One region of the Pseudoalteromonas sp. RWi3 genome, then DNA from elsewhere that is predicted to be linked to it. Evidence: predicted binding sites of a transcription regulator. Region 1 holds the regulator's gene; the other holds the start of a gene.

Region 1 (11,262 bases):
ACGCCTAACACTGGTGGACAATCTAAAATAGCGTAATCGTAATGATCGCTAATTTTAAGTAATGCTTTTTTTAGAATAAGCCCCATGCCCGTTTTATTACCCATGCTACGGTCGAGTGTTGCGATAGCCATAGTTGCAGGTAAGATATCAAGGTTAGCGATATTTGAAGGACATAAAGCTTGTAAGATCTCTTCGCTTTGCATTGTATTACCACGTGCAAAGATATCATAAACGCTAACTTCTAGATCTTCAGAATCGATGCCAAAATAATAGGTTAAAGAAGCATGAGGGTCAGTATCAATCAGCAATACCCGCTTCCCTTGCAACGCCAAAATACCTGCAAGGCTAACTGCTGTTGTTGTCTTGCCAACACCGCCCTTTTGATTTGCTACTGTCCAAACTTTCACATTACACCTTATTGTTCTTCATTTCGCGTTGTAATACGAATCCCACCATGGGGTAATTGGATTACTTTAATGGAATTATCATTTGAGGGCAGTTCAACCTCTTCGGGCATCGAAGCTTCAACTTCTTCCGATGCATCATCACTGTCAACAGCCTTTTGTTCAGGCAACCCGTATTTCGATAAAGCTACAACTACTTTACGGTTTTGTGCTCGCCCTTGTGCTGTCGTATTATCGGCAAAAGGAGAATACTCCCCATATCCCTCTATAGCCATTCTAGCAGGGTTTATACCCATTCTCTCCAACTCTATCAAAATAGAGGTAGCTCTGGCGACTGATAACTCCCAATTCGAACGGAAAATTTCATTGCGAATAGTTTCATTATCAGTATAACCGCGCACTCGAATATAATTATCCACCGGTGAAATGATATCTTTTACCATGCTAATAACAGACTTTGCTCTGGAGTGCGCAACTGCACTGCCACTTGAAAATAACATTCCAGAACTTAACTCAATGATTAGCCAATCCTGATGTAACTCTAAACTTGCTTCACCATCACGTATTTCATCAATTAAAGCAGATTGTAATTTTGTCAATAAGCTATCAAGAGGTTTACCTAGGTGCTTTTGTTTTATATTGCTTGTATCACTTTGTCCATCGAGTAACTCTGGCCCTACTTCTTGCTTTTGAATACTTTCGCCAAATAAAAGCTCTTTTTCTGGACTTACTCTATCTGTGAGTAAACCCGTGCCAGTAACTCCCGTTCCCTCTTGGCTGTGTTGACGAGCAGATTTAACAAATACTTGTTCTAATGAGTCAGATAATACTTGGAATTTTTCTTCTTTATTAATGGCCATCGCATACATAACAACAAAAAACGCAAACATAATTGTCATGTAATCAGCATAAGATACTAACCATCTCTCAGTATGTTGATTACTGGCATTATTGTTACGTAGTTTACGACGCATCATCAGAAATTTTTACTCAGGTAGTAAGGTTGGTCTTTCAATACGATATGCTTCTAGTCTTAGCTCTATATTGACTGGGCTATCACCTTGGCTAATTGCCATGATACCCTCTGCTAATAACTCATGATAAAGCATCTTTTGTTCCACTTGTTGTTTTAACTTATTAGCCATTGGCAAAAACAACAAATTAGCTAAACCAACACCATAAATGGTTGCAATAAATGCAGTTGCAACACCCGCTCCTAATTTTTCTGGCTCGGTAATAAACGACATTGCTTGAATCAATCCTAAAACAGCCCCCAAGATACCAATAGTTGGGCTATAACCTCCAAAAGCTTCGTATACTCGGCTTGCTTCAAGCAAACGTTCACGTTCAAGTAACAGATCTATTTCTAACGTGTCACGTAACGCCTTATCACTGACTCCATCAACTAATAAACTAAGCCCTTTTGCCGCATAAGGATCTGGATGGTTCAGTGCTGTGTCTTCAAGCGCGAGATATCCTTCTTGGCGAGCCTTTATTGACCACTGTTTTACTTGCTCAATTGCTCCGTCAATATCATGACGCGGCGGAAAAAAAACCCAATAGCTAATTTTCAAAGCTTTTAGAAATGTACTTGAAGGAGACTGCAACATCACAGCCCCTATTGTTCCACCTAAAACAATAAGGAGTGCTGGCCCACTAAATAAGGCAGATACAATACCGCCTTCTAAAGCATATCCAAATGTAATCGCACCTAGTGCAACAATTACACCTAAAAATGAGAGTTTATCCACACCCAATCTCACGGATAATTCGGCTCGCAACTTCATCTAATGCAATATCTGCACTTGCTAAGCCTGCATTTGCAACGGCCTGAGGCATGCCATAAACCACGCAACTTTTTTCATCTTGTGCCCAAATAGTTGCACCAGCCTGTTTAAGCATTCTAGAACCATCCCGACCATCAGCACCCATACCTGTCAAAACAACTGCTAATACATCACCTTGGTAGGCTTTTGCCGTACTGGCAAATGTTACATCAACACTAGGTTTATAAGTTATTCTCGCACTGTCATCTTCGAATACGCGTAATGTCTTATTTCCACCACGCCCTTCTACAAGCATTTGTTGACCGCCGGGTGCTAAATAAGCTGTACCAGGCATCAATTTATCGCCTTGTTGAGCCTCTTTCACTTTTATTTTACACAACCCATTTAACCTTGCTGCAAATGCAGGAGTAAATGCAGCTGGCATGTGCTGAATTAACAAAATAGGATGCGGAAAATTAGCGGGTAATTTTGTTAATATGGTTTGTAAGGCTACAGGTCCCCCTGTAGATGTTCCTATTGCGACTATTTGATATTTTTTACCCGATGCACGCACTTCCGATTTTGGGCTAGGCGAAGGCGTTGAACGGCTAAAAGAACGATCTGGCTGAATAACTGAACTGCGGGTAGACGACTCTTTGCTTGGTACTGCACGCGAAGTAATAGAAGGACTTGGGCGGTTAAATCTGGATATTCGTCTACGGCCAATTTCTTTGACTTTATTTTGTAATAGCTTTATCGCATCTTCGTTATTTCGTGCTATGTCTTCAAATTTCTTTGGTAAGAAATCCAACGCACCCGCATCCAGTGCATCTAAGGTTGCCGTTGCACCATCGCGCGTCAATGACGAAAACATTAAGATAGGTGTTGGATTAGCAGCCATTATTTCTTTTACAGCGCTAATTCCATCAAGAACGGGCATCTCTACATCCATGGTAATAACATCTGGACGTAATTGACTGGTTTTATCAACGGCTTCTCGGCCATTAACAGCAAAACCAATTACTTCGATATCCTTATCTTGTTCAAGAATTTCACTGACTCTACGGCGAAAAAAGCTTGAATCATCAACAACTAATACTTTAACTGCCATTGGTACACTCTTGTTAAATTTTACCTATGAGAGCCAAAGGCTCTCATAAAAGGATAAGTATGGGCTAGCCAGCATAAAACTTTAGTAGACTTGGCACATCTAATATCAATGCAATTCCACCATCAGAGGTGATTGTAGCCCCCGCCATACCTGGCGTGCCTTGTAATAGAGCATCTAATGGTTTTATTACTACTTCTTCTTGGCCGATTAATGAATCAACAACAAAACCCACTTTTTGAGTACCTATTTGAACAATAACAACATGCCCTTGCGCTTTTCGTTGTGATCTATCTGCACCTTTAATCAACCAGTGCTCTAAGTAGAACAATGGAATTGCCTTCTTACGGACTATGATTGTTAACTGCCCATCAACGACATTAGTTTGTGTTAAGTCTAAATGAAATATTTCACTTACACCTGCAAGCGGTAGGGCAAATGTTTGCTCACCAACAACAACCATTAAGGTCGGTAAAATTGCTAACGTGAGCGGTACTTTTATCTCAAGTATAGTACCCACACCAAGTTCAGACTGAATATTAACAGAGCCATTAAGCTGATTAATTTTAGTCTTAACAACATCCATACCGACACCGCGGCCTGAAATATCAGAAATCTCTTCTTTAGTTGAGAACCCTGGTGCAAAAATTAAGTTATATGCTTCGGTATCCGATAAGCGACTCGCTTGCTCATGATCAAGCACGCCTTTACTAATTGCTATTTTTTTCAGTTTTTCAGCATCCATACCTGCACCATCATCACGAATAGTAAGCAGTATATGATCACCTTCTTGAGATGCTGATAATGTCACGCTACCTGTTCTTGATTTACCTGCTGCTTCACGAACATCAGGCATCTCGATGCCGTGGTCAACTGAGTTTCTCACCAAGTGAACTAATGGATCAGCCAATGCTTCCACTAAATTTTTATCTAAATCTGTGTCTTCACCAACTAGCAATAGATTAATGTCTTTTTTCAAGCTCCTTGCTAAGTCACGAACAACTCGAGGAAATCGACCGAAAACCTTTTTGATTGGCTGCATGCGGGTTTTCATTACCGCGCCTTGCAAGTCAGCAGTGACAACATCTAAATTAGAAATTGCCTTACCCATCACTTCGTTATTAGTATTTGTTGCTAAGCTAACCAAACGATTTCTGACTAATACAAGTTCACCGACCATATTCATTATTTCGTCTAGGCGTTTTGTATCCACCCTAACGGTTGTTTCAGCTTGTGGTGGTGGTGGCTTTTTAGCAGCACTTGCTGCCGGAGCTGATGGTGTAGCTGGTTTCTCAGCAGCTGGTGTGGCAGGTTTACTAACTGGTGCAGGCTTTTGAACAGCTTTAGGGGGTTCTGGTTTTTTTGCTACAGGCTGTTCAACTGCATTCTCTGCAACTGCTTTAGGTGCTGAACCTTTGCCATGAAGTTCATCAAGCAAAGCCTCAAATTCATCATCGCTTATGTCGTCACCAGACTCATCACTAACAGAACTTTTTGTCTCAGCTGGTTTCACTTGTTGTTCAGCTGGCGGGGCCTTATCTACAGCAACTTCACCGAAGCTCCCTACACCATGTAATTCATCTAATAAATTATCAAATTCATCATCTGTTATGTCATTACCAGATGAGCTAGGTTGTGCTGGGGCACTTTCAGTTATTGGGCTTTGGCCTTTACCATGTAATTCGTCAAGTAAGCTTTCGAATTCATCTTCAGTGATTTCATCAATGTTGTCTTCTGTTGAACTATTGTCTACTTCACCATTAAATAGCTCATCAAAGGCAAACGGATCTTCATCATTAACACTGGGCTCTTCCGTTGCAGGTTCTTCTGCGGGTGCGGCTGCAACTGCATCTGGACCTAAAACAGGGTCTTTTTCATCATCACTAGGGGGCTGACTTAACTTGTGTAGAACCGCTAGCAGTTCAGGGTCTGCTGGCGCAGGCTGTTCACGATTTTGAATAGTCGCGAACATTTCATTAATAGTATCAAGCGCCTGCAGTATAACATCCATGAGCTCTGAGTTGACTGTCCGTACACCTTGGCGCAGCAAATCGAATACGTTTTCAGCGCCATGGCAAGCATCAACCAACTCGGTCATGCTTAAAAAGCCGGCACCACCTTTAACTGTGTGAAAGCCGCGGAATATCGCATTCAGTAAATCGGTATCATCCGGATTATTTTCAAGCTCTACTAGCTGTTCTGATAAAAGCTCAAGGATTTCTCCAGCCTCAACTAGAAAATCCTGTAAAATGTCTTCATCGACTTCAAAGCTCATGCAGTGCTCTCCTCTTAGAAGCCCAAACTTGACAATAAATCGTCAACATCATCTTGCCCATTGACTACGTCATCTCGCGATTCTTTGTCAATAATTGGTCCTTCAGGACCGGCAAGTGTATCTTGTGCAGGCGGTGTTACGGCTTCGGCAGGTGTTTTTATTTTTTCACCACCAAGCTCGTGGCTACCAAAAGCGGTAAGTAAATGAATTAAGCTATCTTCAACTTCTCTAACTAATTCAATGACCCTTCGTATAACTTGACCTGTTAAATCTTGAAAATCTTGTGCCATTAACACGTTTGTCATTAAGCCCTGTAACTCATCTGTTTTAGTATGAGAATGGCTCATAAATTTATCTAAACTATGACAAAGTGTTTTAAACTCACCAAGCTCAATTTCACGACTCATCAAACGATCCCAAGTTGGCTTGATATGAGCAATCTCATCTGCTAATTCTTGCGCTATTGGTAAACTTGCTTCAACCGCGTCCATCGTTTTGTTGGCAGCATTTTCAGTCATTTCCATAACATAGTTTAAACGCTGTTTTGCATCTGGAAGTGCATCTGTCGTCAAATCCGATAAGCGCGTATCAAGTTCGAAGTTTTTTAACGCATCATGCAGTTGACGCGTTAACTTACCTACTTCAGCAAACAACTCAGATTGCTCTTGAGAAGCCGCATCAATAATTAGCTGGTCAGCTTTTTCTTGTTCGCCATTTTCAAGGTAAACAACAAGCTGACGGGCTTGTTCTAAACTGATCTGAGGCGCAGCAAGTGCTGACATAAGCCTCTCCTATTTATTTAGCCTAGGCGCTCGAACACTTTTTCCAATTTGGTTTTCAGTGTTGCGGCAGTAAATGGTTTTACAATGTAGCCGTTAACGCCGGCTTGAGCAGCAGCAACAATTTGTTCTTTTTTAGCTTCTGCTGTCACCATTAATACAGGGATATGTTTAAGCGTTCCATCAGCTCTGATAGCACGTAATAAATCAATACCTTGCATACCCGGCATATTCCAATCGGTTACAACAAAATCAAATTCTTGATTTTGTAACATGGGTAAAGCTGTTGAACCATCGTCAGCTTCTTGTACATTTGTAAAGCCTAAATCTCTTAAAAGATTTTTGATGATACGTCTCATCGTCGAAAAATCATCAACAACAAGAATTTTCATGTTTTTATCCAAAACATCCTCCGGTGAGGTCTGAACCTATATTTACTTACTTCTAGTTTATCCAGTCATTGATTTTTGCTTTTAGCTTAATCATCGCCTGACCATGTATCTGGCTCACACGCGATTCACTAACATCGAGTATGTGCCCAATTTCTTTTAAATTCATTTCATCATTGTAATATAGCGAGAGCACAAGCCCATCCCGCTCTGGCAAAGACTTTATCGCAGCTAACAAGGATTCATTAAAACGTTCATTCTTAACGTTATTAAAGGGCTTGTCCAGTGCAAAATCTTGACCAACAGGAGTTATAACATCTTCATCAACTCCTAAATCCTCAATGCCTAGTACTTTACTCGAATTTACATCACTAAGGATATGATGGTACTCATCAAGCGTAATATCAAGTTTTTCAGCAACTTCAAAGTCTTTAGGTTCACGGTTTAATTCGCTTTCTAACCCTGAAATTGCTTCTGCTACCATTCGACTGTTGCGATGAACCGAGCGTGGAGCCCAGTCACCACGGCGCATTTCATCAAGCATCGCACCACGAATTCTTATGCCAGCAAAGGTTTCAAAGCTGGCACCTTTTGAGGTATCGAAATTTTTTGACGCTTCAATTAACCCAATCATACCAGCTTGTATTAAATCATCTAGTTGCACGCTTGGAGGTAAACGCGCAATGAGGTGACACGCTACTTTTTTAACTAATGAAGCATGTTTCTCAATAATTGCATTTAAGTTTACTGTAGATTGATATCCCATCGCTTTATTCACCGATGCAGTCATAGTTAGCCGTTTACTAATTTTTCTATGAAGAACTCTAAATGGCCAGATGGTTGATTAGGTATAGGCCATTTTACTGCTTTTGTCGCTAATGTTTTAAATGCAACTGCTGCTGGGGAATTAGGAAACAACTCCACAATGACCTTTTGTCGACGAGTAGATTTACGCATATTCTCATCATAGGGCACGGTTGCAACCAGCTCCATTGAAACATCTAAAAAGCGATCTGTTACTTTGGAAAGTTTGGCAAATAGCTCATGGCCTTCGCGCATGCTGCGCACCATATTGGCAACTATTTTAAATTTGTACACACCATGCTCACGACTGAGCACTTTGATTAGTGCGTAAGCATCTGTTATTGAAGTCGGTTCATCGCAAACAACAACCATGACGTCTTGCGCTGCGCGTGAAAAGCTCAGCACCATGTCAGAAATACCTGCGGCAGTATCAACAATTAAAATATCAAACTCAGTGCTCAACTCACTAAATGCACGAATTAATCCGGCATGCTCTGAAGGTGACAACTCGACCATGCTTTGAGAACCAGAGGTTGCAGGGACTATTTTTATACCTGCAGGCCCTTCAACTAAGATTTCGTCAAGTTCACATTCCCCAGAAAGAACATGAGATAAATTTCGCTCTACGCGTAAACCAAGCATCACATCGCAATTAGCTAAGCCTAAATCGGCATCCAGTACTAAAACCCTATTACCTAATTGGCCTAAAGCTATTGCAGTATTAAGTGATACATTAGTTTTACCTACACCACCCTTACCACCAGTAACAGCGATAACCTTTACGCTGTTATTATTGTTTTGACTCATCTTTCGCAGGCCACTTGCTTGATCTAATACTGTGTTAATCATACATCCCTACTGTGCTTGACGCTACTGCTTGACGCCTTGAATGTTGTACTTTTGTTCTTTTTAGGTATAGCTGCTCTGCTTTTTTAACCAATTTTTCAGCATTTGCTACACGAATATCCTCAGGAACTCGTTGACCATTAGTAAGATACCCTATTGGGAGGCGATTTTGAATCGCTATGCTAATAATCTCGCCTAAACTAAGCGATTCATCCAGTTTTGTGAAAATACAGCCATTTAGCTGAACTTTTTTAAAGTGCCTTACAGTTTCTTGCAGTACGTTAATTTGTGCTGTGGCGCTTAACACTAAATAACTACGAATATCAACGCGCTGATTACGCATTAGCGTGTTTAGCTGCTCAGTTAACCGTAAGTCTCTTTGGCTCATTCCTGCTGTGTCTATTAATACTAGTCGCTTATTTCGTAAATGGTATAAAACTTCTGCTAATTCATTAGCATCTTTTACTTGTTTTACGCCACAACCAATAATTCGCCCATAAGTAGCAAGTTGTTCATAAGCACCAATACGGTATGTGTCTGTGGTAATTAACGCTACTTTATCTGCGCCATACTTTTGTGCGCCTAGTGCAGCCAATTTGGCCACTGTTGTGGTTTTGCCCACACCTGTAGGCCCAACTAAAGCATAAACACCGCCTTGACGTAAGATTTCATTATTGGTCGTGTGCATTTGGTTTTCAACCATTTGCAATAACGCTTTCCATGCCTCTTGACGAGATACATCATCAGGAATAAAACACGCCATTTGCTCTGCAACATCATGCTCTATTCCCATGCCAACCAAACGGTCAATCATACAAGCTCGCGTAGGGTCACGACGCGCCATATCTTGTTGCATTAAACCTGATACTTGGTGTTCAAGAAGTTGACGGATTGCATTCATTTCATCACGCATGGAAGTCATTTCATCGCTTTGCGGATTTGCTGCGCTTGCTTGCGATTGCAAAGGAGCGCCTAGATCATCAAAGTCACTTTCTAATTCATCATCAAAACCTAAGCTATGAGCCTGAGTTCGAACCTGAGGAGCTGGCTCTCTACGGGCAAAATCTGGGTGAGCCTGCGGCTCATTAACTCTTCTAGGTTGCTCTGAGTACCTAGGTTGCTGTTGCGTTTCCTGAGGTTGAAACTGCGTCGAGGTATCAATACCCGATTGGTTAAACATTGACGCAAGCTCTGGAGAACGAGGGCGAGGTGATTGACGCTCAAGCAATGCTTGTAAACTGTCAGCAACTGCAGCCTGTGGTTCTTGTGGAGCACGTTTAGGCGCTGGCTTTATAAAATTATTAGGGTTGCTTTGTGCTTGAGCCGCTGGCTGAGGAGTTGACTCTTGTGGTGCAGCTTTGTCGTAATCAACAGCAGCAACAATCTCAACGCCATTAGCTAGCTTTTTATTTGACATAATAACCGCATCAACACCTAGTTCATCTTTAACTTCTTTTAGTGCGGTACGCATATCTTTAGCAAAAAAACGTTTTATTTTCATGGTTCACAACCCTTCTAAATCAATTATTGGCCTACTGAGCTGACAATCTTGATCTGTCTTTCGTCTGGTACCTCTTGATAAGACATTACCCGTAAACCTGGGATGGTGTACTTAACAAATCGAGATAACACAGTGCGTAACATTCCTGACGTTAGCAATATCGAAGGTTCACCGGCCATTTCTTGATTCTGATGCGCTTCAGTCAATGACTGTTGAAGTCGCTCTGCAAGTCCTGGCTCTATTCCGGCACCTTCGTCGCCTGCATTTTGAAGTGACTGATGCAACATCTGTTCCAACTCAGGCGCCAAAGTTATGACTGGGATTTCTGAAGACATACCAACCGCATCTTGCACGATTAATCGACGCAGTGAAATACGCACTGCAGCCGTTAGTACATCTGGGTCTTGGCTTCGCGGACCATACTCAACAAGTGTCTGAACAATAGAACGCATATCACGTATTGCAACGCCTTCGTTAAGTAAGTTTTGTAATACTTTAACCACTGTAGTTAGTGGTAACACATCTGGCACCAGGCCTTCCACTAAGCGCGGATGACTCTTAGCAAGCATATCTAATAAATTTTGTACTTCCTCATGACCAAGCAAAAGTGCAGCACTGTTAGTTAATAACTGGCTAATATGTGTTGCAACAACTGTGGCTGCATCAACAACCGTGTAACCTAATGACTGCGCTTCATCTTTTTGATTCGCTTTGATCCATACAGCATCCAAGCCGAAAGCGGGATCTTTTGTTTCTATTCCCTTGATTGGACCAAATACTTGACCTGGGTTGATAGCAAGCTCATCACCATGCTTAAGTTCACCTTCTCCACTTGATACGCCCATCATTGTTATTCTGTATGCATTAGGGTCTAACTCAAGATTATCGCGAATATGCACCGGCGGTACTAAAAAGCCAAGTTCTTGTGAAAGCTTCTTACGGACGCCTTTGATGCGATTTAACAATTCACCGCCTTGTGATTGATCAACCAATGGAATAAGGCGATACCCTACTTCTAAACCAATTACATCTACTTGTTGTACATCATCCCAACCAAGCTCTTTTTGTTCTTGTTTATTCGCAACGCCTGTTCCTGCAGGACCACCGTTTGCAGCTTCTTCCTCTTTTGCAGCCGCTTCTTTAAGCTTGTTTTGCTGCGTGTAATAAGCAAGGTAGCCTAGTAGTGCACCCAAACTTAAAAAGGCAAAATGTGGCATACCAGGTACTAAGCCCATTACGATTAAAATACCAGATGCAATAAACAAAGATTTCTCGTTGCCAAGCTGACTTTTGAACTGATCGCCCATATTCAACGATTCATTTTGACGCGTAACAACTATCGCGGTACCGATTGATAAAAGTAATGAAGGTAACTGAGCAACTAAGCCAT
Region 2 (11,262 bases), on a different contig from region 1:
TAGATCAAGAAAACTGGTATCGACAGGTATTGGAAAGTTATCATCCTGCGCCAGTTGTAATGCGCACGTTGGACATTGGTGGTGATAAGGTTTTAGATTACTTTGATATTACAGAAGACAACCCATTTTTAGGTTGGCGAGGGATTCGCGTCACGCTAGATCATCCAGAATTATTTTTAGATCAATTAAAGGCGATGATTAAAGCAAATATGGGCCTGGGCAATCTAAAAATTATGCTACCGATGATCAGCGGTACAGAAGAAGTAGATGAATCATTGGCTTTACTATCGCAAGCGTATTTTGAACTGGAAGAGCAACTGCCAAATAAAGTGATTGAACGCCCGCAAGTTGGTGTAATGTTAGAGGTGCCTTCAAGCATATTTATGCTGGCGGAATGGTCTAAGAAAGTTGATTTTTGTTCAGTGGGCAGTAACGACTTAACGCAATACTTGTTAGCAGTTGACCGTTCAAATGCGCGAGTCGCAGATTTATTTAACCCATATCATCCTGGTGTTTTACGTGTGCTACAAAAAGTCGCTCAAGAATGCCAACACTACGACTTATCTTTAAGTTTATGTGGCGAGCTTGGCGGCGACCCAGAAGGCGCAATTTTACTAATTGCGATGGGGTATCGACAACTTAGTATGAATCACTTTTCTATCAGTAAAGTAAAGTGGGTGCTCAGACGCTTAAAAATGAGTGATATGGAAGTATTATTGGCTGAGTGTTTAGCCCAGTCTACTGCAAAACAAGTATTGCGTTTAACACGCAATTTTATGATTGAACACAAACTAGGTAAGCTTTTTTATACCCCAAGCCATGGTTGATAAAACGGTTAATTTAAGCTGTGATCCTAAGATATAATGGATTAGTATATGCATATAACAATTTATTTATAAGAGCGTGCTATGCATGATTTAGTTATATTGATCGCAAGCTGTGCAGTACTAGGTAGTATTGTCGGGTTTTTAGCAGGTTTACTTGGCATAGGCGGTGGCTTGATCATCGTGCCCGTGCTCAGTAGTTTACTGGTAAAGTTTGATGTAGCAGATGCAGAGCACGTGCTTGTTATTGCAATTGCCACTTCTTTGGCCTCAATCTTATTTACGTCGACATCCTCAGCTTTAGCACACCATAAAAATAATAATGTACCGTGGGAAATAGCACCTTGGGTTATGAGCGGTGTTGGGGTAGGCGCTTTGTTAAGTGGCTTTGCAGCGAGTTTTATTCCAGAACAATTATTACGGGCAGTATTTGCAACGAGTGTCGTATTTATTGCTGCTCGTATGGTGCTATCAACACGTAAACAAGCACCCAGTGTTAAAGCGATGCCTAAAGGTCCCGTTATTGGTACTTTTAGCGCGATAATGGGCGGTTTGTCGGGCTTAATTGGTATTGGTGGTGGCGCGTTAATTGTACCCTTGCTGAATTATTTTTCAGTTGATATTAAAAAAGCAATCGGCTGTGCTGCCGCGTGTGGTATTGTTATTGCTTTGTTTGGTTCGGTTGGCTATGTATCTGCTGGCTGGAGGGTGACTGACTTAGCACATGGCTTTGTTGGATTTGTATATTTACCCGCATTGTTAGGGATTGTTATAACCTCTTGGTTTATGGCGCCTATTGGTGCAAAAGCGACTCATTATTTACCCGTTGCAACGATAAAGAAAGCGTTTGCAGTATTATTGGTTATTATCGCACTTCAAATGGTGTTTAGTTAAGGTTTAATTTTTATGGCTCTAGAATTTCCACAAATAGATCCGGTTATATTTTCGGTCGGTCCACTAAGCGTACGTTGGTACGGGTTAATGTATTTAATAGGGTTTGCTTTTGCCATGTGGTGGGCAAATCGCCAAGCAGCTAAACCTAACTCAGGTTGGTCAAAAGACGAAGTCAGCGACTTACTTTTTTATGGCATGCTGGGGGTGATATTAGGTGGGCGCGTAGGGTATGTGCTGTTTTATCAGTTTAGCTATTTTTTAGAAAACCCATTTTATTTATTTAGAATAGATCAAGGCGGCATGTCATTTCATGGCGGTACATTAGGTGTTATCACCGCAATTTGTATTTTCGCATGGACTCGTAAAAAGCAACTTCTCGCTGTAGGTGATTTTGTTGCACCGCTTGTACCGGTAGGCTTATTAGCTGGGCGTATTGGTAACTTTATAAACGGTGAACTGTGGGGACGAACTACTGACGTGCCTTGGGCTGTTGTATTCCCGTCGGGTGGACCACTTGCCCGTCACCCCTCGCAACTTTATGAGGCATTTTTTGAAGGCTTAGTGCTGTTTATTATTTTATATGTATTCACTAAAAAGCCGCGTCCAGCGGGCAGTGTGGGCGGCTTATTTTTATTAGGTTACGGTGTATTCCGTTTTGCCATCGAATACTTTAGAGAGCCAGATGCACATTTAGGCTTGTTTGGCGGTTTTATCTCAATGGGGCAAATTTTATCGTTGCCAATGATCATAGGCGGCTTAGGTTTGATATTATGGGCCTATAACAAGCCACAGCCTGCAACTGCAAAGAAAGCCTAAGAAGAGCAAGTAATGAAACAATATTTAGAATTATGTCAGCGCATTGTTGATGAAGGTGTTTGGGTTGAAAATAAACGTACAGGAACACGTTGTTTAACCGTAATAAATGCAGATCTTGAGTACGATGTAGCTAACAATAAGTTCCCAATGATCACAACCCGCAAAAGCTACTATAAAGCGGCAATTGCTGAGCTGCTAGGTTACCTTCGCGGTTACAGCAGTGCAGCACAGTTTCGTGAAATTGGTTGTATGACGTGGGATGCCAATGCCAATGAAAATCAAGCATGGCTTAATAACCCTAATCGACAAGGTGAAGACGACATGGGGCGCGTCTATGGCGTTCAAGGTCGACATTGGCAACGCCCCGATGGCACACCGTTAGATCAGCTTAAAAAAGTAATTGATAACCTTAAAAATGGAGTGGATGATAGAGGTGAAATTATCACGTTTTACAACCCGGGTGAGTTTGATCTAGGTTGTTTGCGCCCATGTATGCACACTCATACATTTTCACTGTTAGGCGATACGTTATCTTTAACATCGTATCAACGCAGTTGTGATGTACCGCTTGGTTTGAATTTCAATCAAATTCAGTGCTTTGTATTGCTTGCCTTAGTGGCGCAAATTACCGGCCACAAACCGGGTAAGGCATATCATAAAATTGTTAATGCGCATATCTATGAAAACCAACTAGAATTAATGCGTGATGTACAATTAAAGCGTGAGCCATTTGAGTCACCTCAATTGCGTATCAATCCAGAAATTAAAACTTTAGAAGACATTGAAACATGGGTCACACGGGATGATTTTGAAGTCATAGGCTACCAATGCCATGACGCGATTAAATACCCTTTTTCAGTGTAGGACAAATAATACCCATTTAAGGAGAATCAAATGAAAGCTGTTATACCAGTTGCGGGCCTAGGAACTAGAATGTTACCTGCAACCAAAGCAATACCGAAAGAAATGCTGCCAGTTGTAGATCGACCATTAATTCAGTATGTGGTGAGCGAAGCCATTGCTGCGGGTATTAAAGAAATTGTTTTAGTGACTCATTCGAGTAAAAACTCAATTGAAAATCACTTTGATACCAGTTTTGAATTAGAAGCCACGCTTGAAAAGCGTGTAAAGCGGCAATTATTAGCCGAGGTGCAATCGATTTGCCCGAAAGACGTGACAATTATTCAAATACGTCAAGGTGAAGCAAAAGGCTTAGGGCATGCGATTAACTGCGCAGCACCGATTATTGGTGATGAACCGTTTGTGGTTATTTTACCAGATGTAATTATTGACGATCATGAAAGCAACCTTAAAAAAGACAACTTAGCTGAAATGATCACGCACTTTGAGCAAACGGGTGAAAGCCAAATTATGGTTGAGCCAGTGCCTATGCAAGATGTTGATAAGTTTGGTGTCGTCGATTTAGGTGGTGAAAAAATAATACAAGGTCAAAGTGCTGCTATTGCTAACATGGTTGAAAAGCCACCTGTTGAAACTGCACCATCTAACCTTGCGGTAGTTGGGCGCTATGTTTTAAGTAAAAATATTTGGCCGTTATTGGCAAAGACTCCTGCGGGTGCTGGCGATGAAATTCAATTAACTGACGCTATTGCAATGTTGATGGACAAAGAAGCCGTCGCAGCTTACGCCATTAAAGGTCGAAGTCATGATTGTGGTAGCAAGTTAGGTTATTTAAAAGCCACTATTGAATTCGCACTTCGCCGTGATGAGTTCAAAGACGATTTAGGCAAGTTTATTAAAGGCTTAGTAAAATAGGCAATAAACCAGTGAATTATAAAAAAGTGCCTAAATGGCACTTTTTTATTTTATAAACATAACGATTAAACACATAAGCTGGCATTTACTTTGCTTAATTACCGTATTACTTTTTAACTAAAGCGCAAAAAATGCATATTACACTTCGAATTTGGCTTACTTTGATGTTAGCAGTGCTGATGGCTGGCTGCGCCATGAATGAAAGTCACGAGGTTGATGATTCTTCATCACTCATCTCTGATCAGCAAGTTAAAGAATATGTTGTGCAGTGGCAGCAACAACAAGGCAGTATTAATCGACTTGCAAGTATGGAAAATGATCTAAAACTTCTGATTATGGCGTTGTCGTCAAACACTCAATTAGCACAAGGTCCGTCAGAACTTCGTTCAGAGCGGGTGGATGTGCTCCATGGTAATCAGGCCACTCAAACGGATAAAAGTAATGTGTTTGGTGAATCTATATACCAAACAAAGTCGGATTCTCTGGCAGGAGCTCAACTAGGGCTATATTTAAAACCAGAGCTGGTTAAGCTGCAAATTGTTAGATTACACAAACAATACCCTCATGCGTTTAAGCAGCTAGACTTTTTAATGACTGAGCGTGAGAACAAAGGCGTTACCCTGTATGGCTTACGCGTAGGCCCTTTTCAAGACTATACAGAAGCTAATACTTTTTGCTTAATTGCAAAAAGTATGGGACAAAAGTGTTTAAGTGCGCCATTTGTCGGCCAACCTATATGAATAAAGCACGCTTTATCTTTTGTTTCAGTAATTAAGCGTAAAGTATTTGTCCTAACTGTCGATAATAATTATGATAGGGACAACATAGGGTAATGTCCCGTCTTTTATAAGGATTTAGTATGAAATTATCTTCTACTTTACTAGCAGTAGCCGTAGCTGCAAGTTCTTTTGGTGTTTATGCTACAAGCGAGAGCTTTAGTGCAACGGTTAAAGTACAAAATACAGTTGTTTTGACCAAAGGTAATGATTTAGATTTTGGTATTATTCGTGCGGTTGCAGATCCAGCTGGCACTAACCAAGCAACCTTAGTTATTGATCCAGATCCAGATGCAAGTCCTGTATCGTCAAGAACTGATAACTCACCCGCTATTATTTCTATCATAGGGCAAGGTTCACCAGCTTCTTTTACTGTATCAGATGTCGTACCTAATGCTCGCCTAACAATCACAGATCCAACAGCGACAGTACTCGATTCTGATGGCCAGGGTTTAAATGAGCCAAACTTCACTGTTGGCAGTTGGACATATTTTATTACCAGTGGTCCAAATGCTAACACACCTTATACATCAGGAAACCCAAACTTAACAGCTGATGCAGATGGGAGTGTTGAGTTTAATATTGGTGCAACTCTCTCTACCGCTGGGATTGCTTCTAGTGAAGCATACCGCGATACTGATTACACTGGTAACTTCCAGATTGAAGTTGCTTATTAATTTAGGCCGCTGAGTTTATTATGCGCTTTTGCACTATATTGAGCTTGTATTTAGCGTTATGCCCGCTATTAGTTAAATCGGCCAGTATAGAGCAGCAAGCGCTTGATTTTGGCACTTTAGTTGTTTTACAAAGTGAACAGTTCGGCTCTGTAATAATCAAAGATGACGGCACCATAAATACCACCGGTGATATTTATATTATTAGGGAGGGTCATCCAGCAGAGCTTATATTAACGGGTATTCCAACAGGCACCCGTGTAACAATGAATTTAGTCGCGCCTGTTACCCTTCAACACGATACGCAAGGAAGCAGTAGCGCCGATTTTAAAGTGAGTTTAAATGGCTTTCCAAAGTACGGTTTTGGCGATGAATTCGGCGAAGTTCGTGTACTGATTGGTGGCAAGCTTGAAATAAACACAAGCACTAAACAATTTTCAGATGGTAACTACTCATCTTCTACAAATCTTGAAATTTCCGTGGACTACTAAGGATTAAAATGTTCAACAAGTTAACGTTTATGTTGGTTTTCAGTTTTTTATTTTTAAGTCAAAGCGCAATTGCAGACCTGCTAATTTCTCCAACCCGTATTAGTTTTGATGAGCGCCAGCGTACCGCTAAAGTAAGCGTAATTAATACAAGTAAAGAATATAAAACATACCGAGTAATTTGGAGTGAAAAGCAATCTACACCAACTGGCGGCTATATAACTCTGCCTGAAGCGACTGACACAAGTTTAAGCCCAATGACAAGGCTATCGCCAAAGCAAATGAGGTTAGCCCCCGGTGAAAAGCAAACTGTTAAAGTTGCACTTAGAAAGCCAAAAGGTTTGGCTCCTGGCGAGTACCGTTCTCACTTACTGTTTCAAGCGTTACCTAATGAAAACACCAAAATTAATAGCTCGATAAAAATTAATATGATCATGAGTTACAGTATTCCTGTGGTTCTGCGTGAAAGTGCAGAAGTACCCGAGGTAACTATTGAACATGCAAAAGTTATTAAAAACCCAGATAATCAGCGCATGCAGTTTAAATTAAAAGTTAACCGCAATACTGGGTTTAGTAGTTATGGAAAGTTAAGCGCATACTTTAAAAGCGATACAAATAGTTCTGCAGAGAAAGTAGCTGAGATTGGTAATTTAAGTATTTATTCAGATGTAGACAGTGCCGATGTCACCCTAAGCTTGTTTAGCGATAAAGCCATTACACAACCAGGTGTTGTAGAATTTAAATACACAGGGGCGGATGAATACGCAGATGTAACCTTTGCTGAGCATACATTGCCTATAACAACTAACATGTTGCTATTATAAGCGTGAATGAAAGCACATAATAAGGTAAGTAGATCATTACTTTGGCTATCTCTATGCCTAAGTATTAGCGTATCGAGTAAAACGGCGCCAACAGCGAATGATGCGCTCGATACGCTGCAACTAATTCAAAGCAAACTTGCAACAGCTAACCTTCAAGTCACAGCTAAAACACCGGTTTTAGTTGAGCCGCAGCAGCGAATTGCAACCGGTGAGTTTTTACTGTTTTCACTTTATTTAAATGGCCATTATTTGGGTGAAGTTTTTGCGCTCAAAAGTGACAAAAACGTGCAATTAGGTTTATCAGGATTTGCAGATATCCTTCAATTTGCAATAGATATAGATTTACCAACAAGCTCAGCAAAAGGCTGGTACGCCAATCAACAAACATTTGAATTGTCTGATAACACATTAATTACAGATCATGGTGCTTTGCAGCTAGCTGATACCGATATCAGTATTGATGATGATATTTACATTGAAATTGACGTTTTAAACTATGCATTTGGTATAGCCTTTAATGTTGATTACGCTGATTTAGAAGTACACCTAAGCACAGATGAACCACTCCCGCTTGAGCTTCAGCGTCAGCGCAAGGGGAGAACCCTTAATCCAACAAAGCAAAAGTCACAACCCACACTGCCTTGGAAAGCCAGTCCTTATCAAGCTATTTCAGCGCCCGTGGCTGACTTGCAATTAAATTACAGTGCCGATAAAAACCAAAATAGAACCCGATATTCATTATTAGGCGCACAAGATTTTGCCTATTTATCAGCAGAGTACTTTTTATCTGGTCGCGAAGGTGATTTATTAACAGACTCACGTTTAACTTTTACTAGGCAAGATTCACAAAGCAACTTACTCGGTGTTTTAGGCGCTAGTGAAGTTGAATTTGGCGACGTTATCGCAACTCAAGTAGGGAGTCGTTATAACAGCCAGTATGGGCGTGGGTTTAAGTTTTCTAATCGTGATCTTAACCAGCAATTTGATACCAATCGTATTAATTTAAGTGGCGCCATTCAGTTAGGATGGGATGCTGAGCTTTATCGCAACGAAGTATTAATTGCGCAGCAACTTAGTTTAGCAGATGGGCGTTATGTTTTTGAAAATGTAGATTTATATTATGGCGAAAATAATTTTGAGTTGATATTTTATGGTCCTCAAGGACAAGTTGAGCGTAAAACTGAATACTATTTTGTTGATGGTAATCAATTAGATAAAGGTGAAGGGTTTTACGAACTATCTGTGTCAGAGCAAGGAAAACAGTTACTCGGTAACAGCAACTTCAATAATACAGGTTGGCAAGTTGCTGGGCGGTTTGAGCAAGGAATTACTGATAACGTCTCTATTTATACAGCTGCATTGGGGCAAAAAAGAGCAGATGACGACTTGCAACACGTTGCCATTGGTGCAAACCTAAGCGTGTTTAATCGGCTCTTATTGAACCTAGATTACGAGCAAAACAACCAAAATGAAAAAGAGCTTGAGTTAACAGCACGAAGCCAAGTTGCAGAACAATCTTTACTCTTTAGCGCTACTAACCGAACTGACGAAACAAATCAGGAATATGATAGCTACCAAATAAATATGGCTGGCGAATTAATGCAGAGCGATTTTGGCCGATTAAATTATCAGAACAATCTTCTTTATCAGCAATCGGATAGTCAGGGAATATATAAACAAGTACAAAACCGTTTAAATTATGCCTTCTCAGGCCTTTCACTAAGCAATCAGCTGCAATGGCAAGACACTAAAAACCATAAATTTGTTGATGGCACATCGCGCTTACAAGGTCGCTTTGGTCGTATTTATAGCCGTTTTGGCATTGATTACACCTTATCGCCTGTAAGCGAAATTACCAGTTATGAAGCCGAGTTTAACCGTAGCATTAGCAGTCAGTTACAAGCCGAATTAACGCTACGAGATTCGCGAATCAATGACCTGCAATCAGCAGATTTAGGCTTAACATGGCAAAGCGATAAGTTTAGTGTGACGAGTAACTTTAATTACGACAGTGAAGAAAATTGGCAGTTTGGTGTTTATAGTCGCTTTAGTTTAGGGATGGATGCGCAAAACAATAACTATTTTGTTTCAAAACAGAGCCTAACGACTACAGGTACATTAATGTTACGCGTTTTTATTGACGATAATAACAACGGTGTAATGGATGAGAACGAACAAGGGGTTGTTGGTGTAAAAGTAAAAGGGCTACAAAACTACCGCCAAGCGATTACAGATGAGCAGGGAATAGCCTTACTTACCTCAATGCCTGCCAATCGCACTACCGATATTGTGCTTGATAAAGACAGCTTTCCAGATCCATTTTTAGTACCAGCCCACGATGGCTTTTCAATTACACCGCGAGCAGGCTTTATTGAGTATATGGATTATCCATTAAATAACTCCAGTGAAATAGAAGGAGTGGTTTATCAGCAGCAAGATGATCACACCCAAGTACAGCCTTTTGCAAGTATAGCTTTGTTGGACGAAACGGGTAAGCAAGTAGCACAAACACAGGCAGCTTATGATGGTTATTACCTATTTACAGATTTGAGACCGGGCGAATACCAAGCTGTAATTAGCGAAAACTATAAAAATAAAAAATCATTAAAAGAAACGCAAAATGTAGCCGTTAACTTATCACCACAAGGTGATGTAGTGATGGGTGTTGATTTTGTATTGACTGAAAAAGAGAAAGTGGCTGGGTTTATTACCAACGCTGGTAGTTTTTCATCTCTTGCGATGCTTAAAACGTATTTTCAATTAATTAAACAACACTTACAGCCAGAGTCATTAAACCAAGCATTTTATCTTAAAGACAATCAACGCTATATTTTAGCGCTGGGCTATGCGCAAACAAAAGATAATGATTTGCAAAGCGCCTGCGTAAGATTAACAAGCAAAGGCTTAAACTGCACAGTGCAAGCTCAACAAATAATACATTAATAAAAAAGGATTTATCGATGGCGCTACATTGGATAGTTAAGAATAAACTCATTGTATTTTTGGCATGTTTTACTGCTGTTGGCTGTAGCGCAACAAATACGGCGAAAAATAATGAGCAACCTCTTAACAATGAAATCGTTTCTATCTCTGCAGCAGAGCTGGCTGAGCTTAAAGAGTCTGCTGCTCAGTGGCAACAAGCAAAACCAGGAATAGAACGGTTACTGCTAATTGAGCAAGATTTAAAGCTATTAATCTCACAGCTTAACGCTGTGGTTGAGCAAAAAACGACTCAGCCAAATGTACAGGCTAAATCTGTTAAAAAGCCAAAATCAGCTGTTGAGCTTAAGCCAACGCCGCAGCCATTATTTGCACTTCAAGTGGCATCAGTTACTGAGCGAATGAGGCTGAGTAAAACGGTCGAAGAACTAAAATCAAAAGCCCCTGAGTTATTTGCCGGAGAACTCATCGCAAATGTAGAATCGGTTGAGGTAAAAGGCACGACCTATTACCGATTAAAACTTGGCGCATATCAGTATCAAAAAAACGCCCGTTTAGAGTGCGAAAAACTTAAACTATATAAAATAAACTGTTTAGTCAGCCATTATACAGCGGAGCCTTTTTAAATAGGCATAGTTATTGCTTTGATACTGCTATGCTCATAGAGGATGGCAAATATGCGCCTGTTAATACTTTTATTGTCACTGGGTCTAACCGCTTGTAGTTTGACCAGTGAGCCCGTAAAAAAGACTAATACTCAAGTTGAAAAAGCGACGATGGCGTCTTTTACTGTGGATCAATATGTTCGCGATTTAAGCACGCAGCTTAGCCATAAAAATGGTTCATTCAAAAGCTCGTCACGTATTGCTATAACAAGCTTTTTTTTAGCTGACGCCCTAGAAACAGGCCTTGCGCAAGGGCAAGGTCACGGCCTAAGCCAGCAAATTCAAGAAAGCCTAATCACGCAACTAACGCAGCTTGGCTATAATATAATCGAGTACCGTTTAGAAAATAATTTAAATTTGTCAGCATCGGCAGATAGTATGCTCAGCAGAGACATCGCAAAATTAAATCAACGCCAGAATATTGACTATGTCATCACTGGTACATTAACGCGGCAACAACATGCCTACATCATCAATGCACGCATGGTGAACGCACAAAACAATGTCATCACCTCAGCAGCAAGCACTGAAATCCCCATAAATGTAATGTGGAGCGATGAAAAGATTCAGCAACGCGGTGGTTTT

What was found. The regulator FliA, encoded in region 1, starts transcription of late flagellar genes. The targets are predictions, from matches to a motif close to CTAAAGNTNNNNNNNNNNNNGCCGATA.
Region 2: ACFI4Z_RS16405 (DUF4402 domain-containing protein) is a predicted target of FliA. The motif match lies at 5,088-5,114, and genes of this name have one in related genera.

Annotation. Positions count from the first base shown of each region.
Region 1 covers NZ_JBHNYL010000001.1:747,193-758,454, forward strand. The annotation lists gene ACFI4Z_RS03210 (ParA family protein) at 1-407, opposite strand, end outside; gene ACFI4Z_RS03215 (flagellar motor protein MotB) at 416-1,381, opposite strand; gene ACFI4Z_RS03220 (flagellar motor protein) at 1,391-2,155, opposite strand; gene ACFI4Z_RS03225 (protein-glutamate methylesterase/protein-glutamine glutaminase) at 2,148-3,281, opposite strand; gene ACFI4Z_RS03230 (chemotaxis protein CheA) at 3,346-5,553, opposite strand; gene ACFI4Z_RS03235 (protein phosphatase CheZ) at 5,568-6,335, opposite strand; gene cheY (chemotaxis response regulator CheY) at 6,353-6,736, opposite strand; gene ACFI4Z_RS03245 (RNA polymerase sigma factor FliA) at 6,777-7,487, opposite strand; gene ACFI4Z_RS03250 (MinD/ParA family ATP-binding protein) at 7,514-8,374, opposite strand; gene flhF (flagellar biosynthesis protein FlhF) at 8,367-9,872, opposite strand; gene flhA (flagellar biosynthesis protein FlhA) at 9,896-11,262, opposite strand, start outside.
Region 2 covers NZ_JBHNYL010000016.1:66,001-77,262, forward strand. The annotation lists gene ptsP (phosphoenolpyruvate--protein phosphotransferase) at 1-827, shown strand, start outside; gene ACFI4Z_RS16380 (sulfite exporter TauE/SafE family protein) at 909-1,718, shown strand; gene lgt (prolipoprotein diacylglyceryl transferase) at 1,731-2,534, shown strand; gene ACFI4Z_RS16390 (thymidylate synthase) at 2,547-3,398, shown strand; gene galU (UTP--glucose-1-phosphate uridylyltransferase GalU) at 3,429-4,310, shown strand; gene ACFI4Z_RS16400 (SPOR domain-containing protein) at 4,442-5,050, shown strand; gene ACFI4Z_RS16405 (DUF4402 domain-containing protein) at 5,170-5,763, shown strand; gene ACFI4Z_RS16410 (DUF4402 domain-containing protein) at 5,784-6,251, shown strand; gene ACFI4Z_RS16415 (fimbrial biogenesis chaperone) at 6,260-7,072, shown strand; gene ACFI4Z_RS16420 (hypothetical protein) at 7,079-10,015, shown strand; gene ACFI4Z_RS16425 (SPOR domain-containing protein) at 10,033-10,638, shown strand; gene ACFI4Z_RS16430 (FlgO family outer membrane protein) at 10,690-11,262, shown strand, end outside.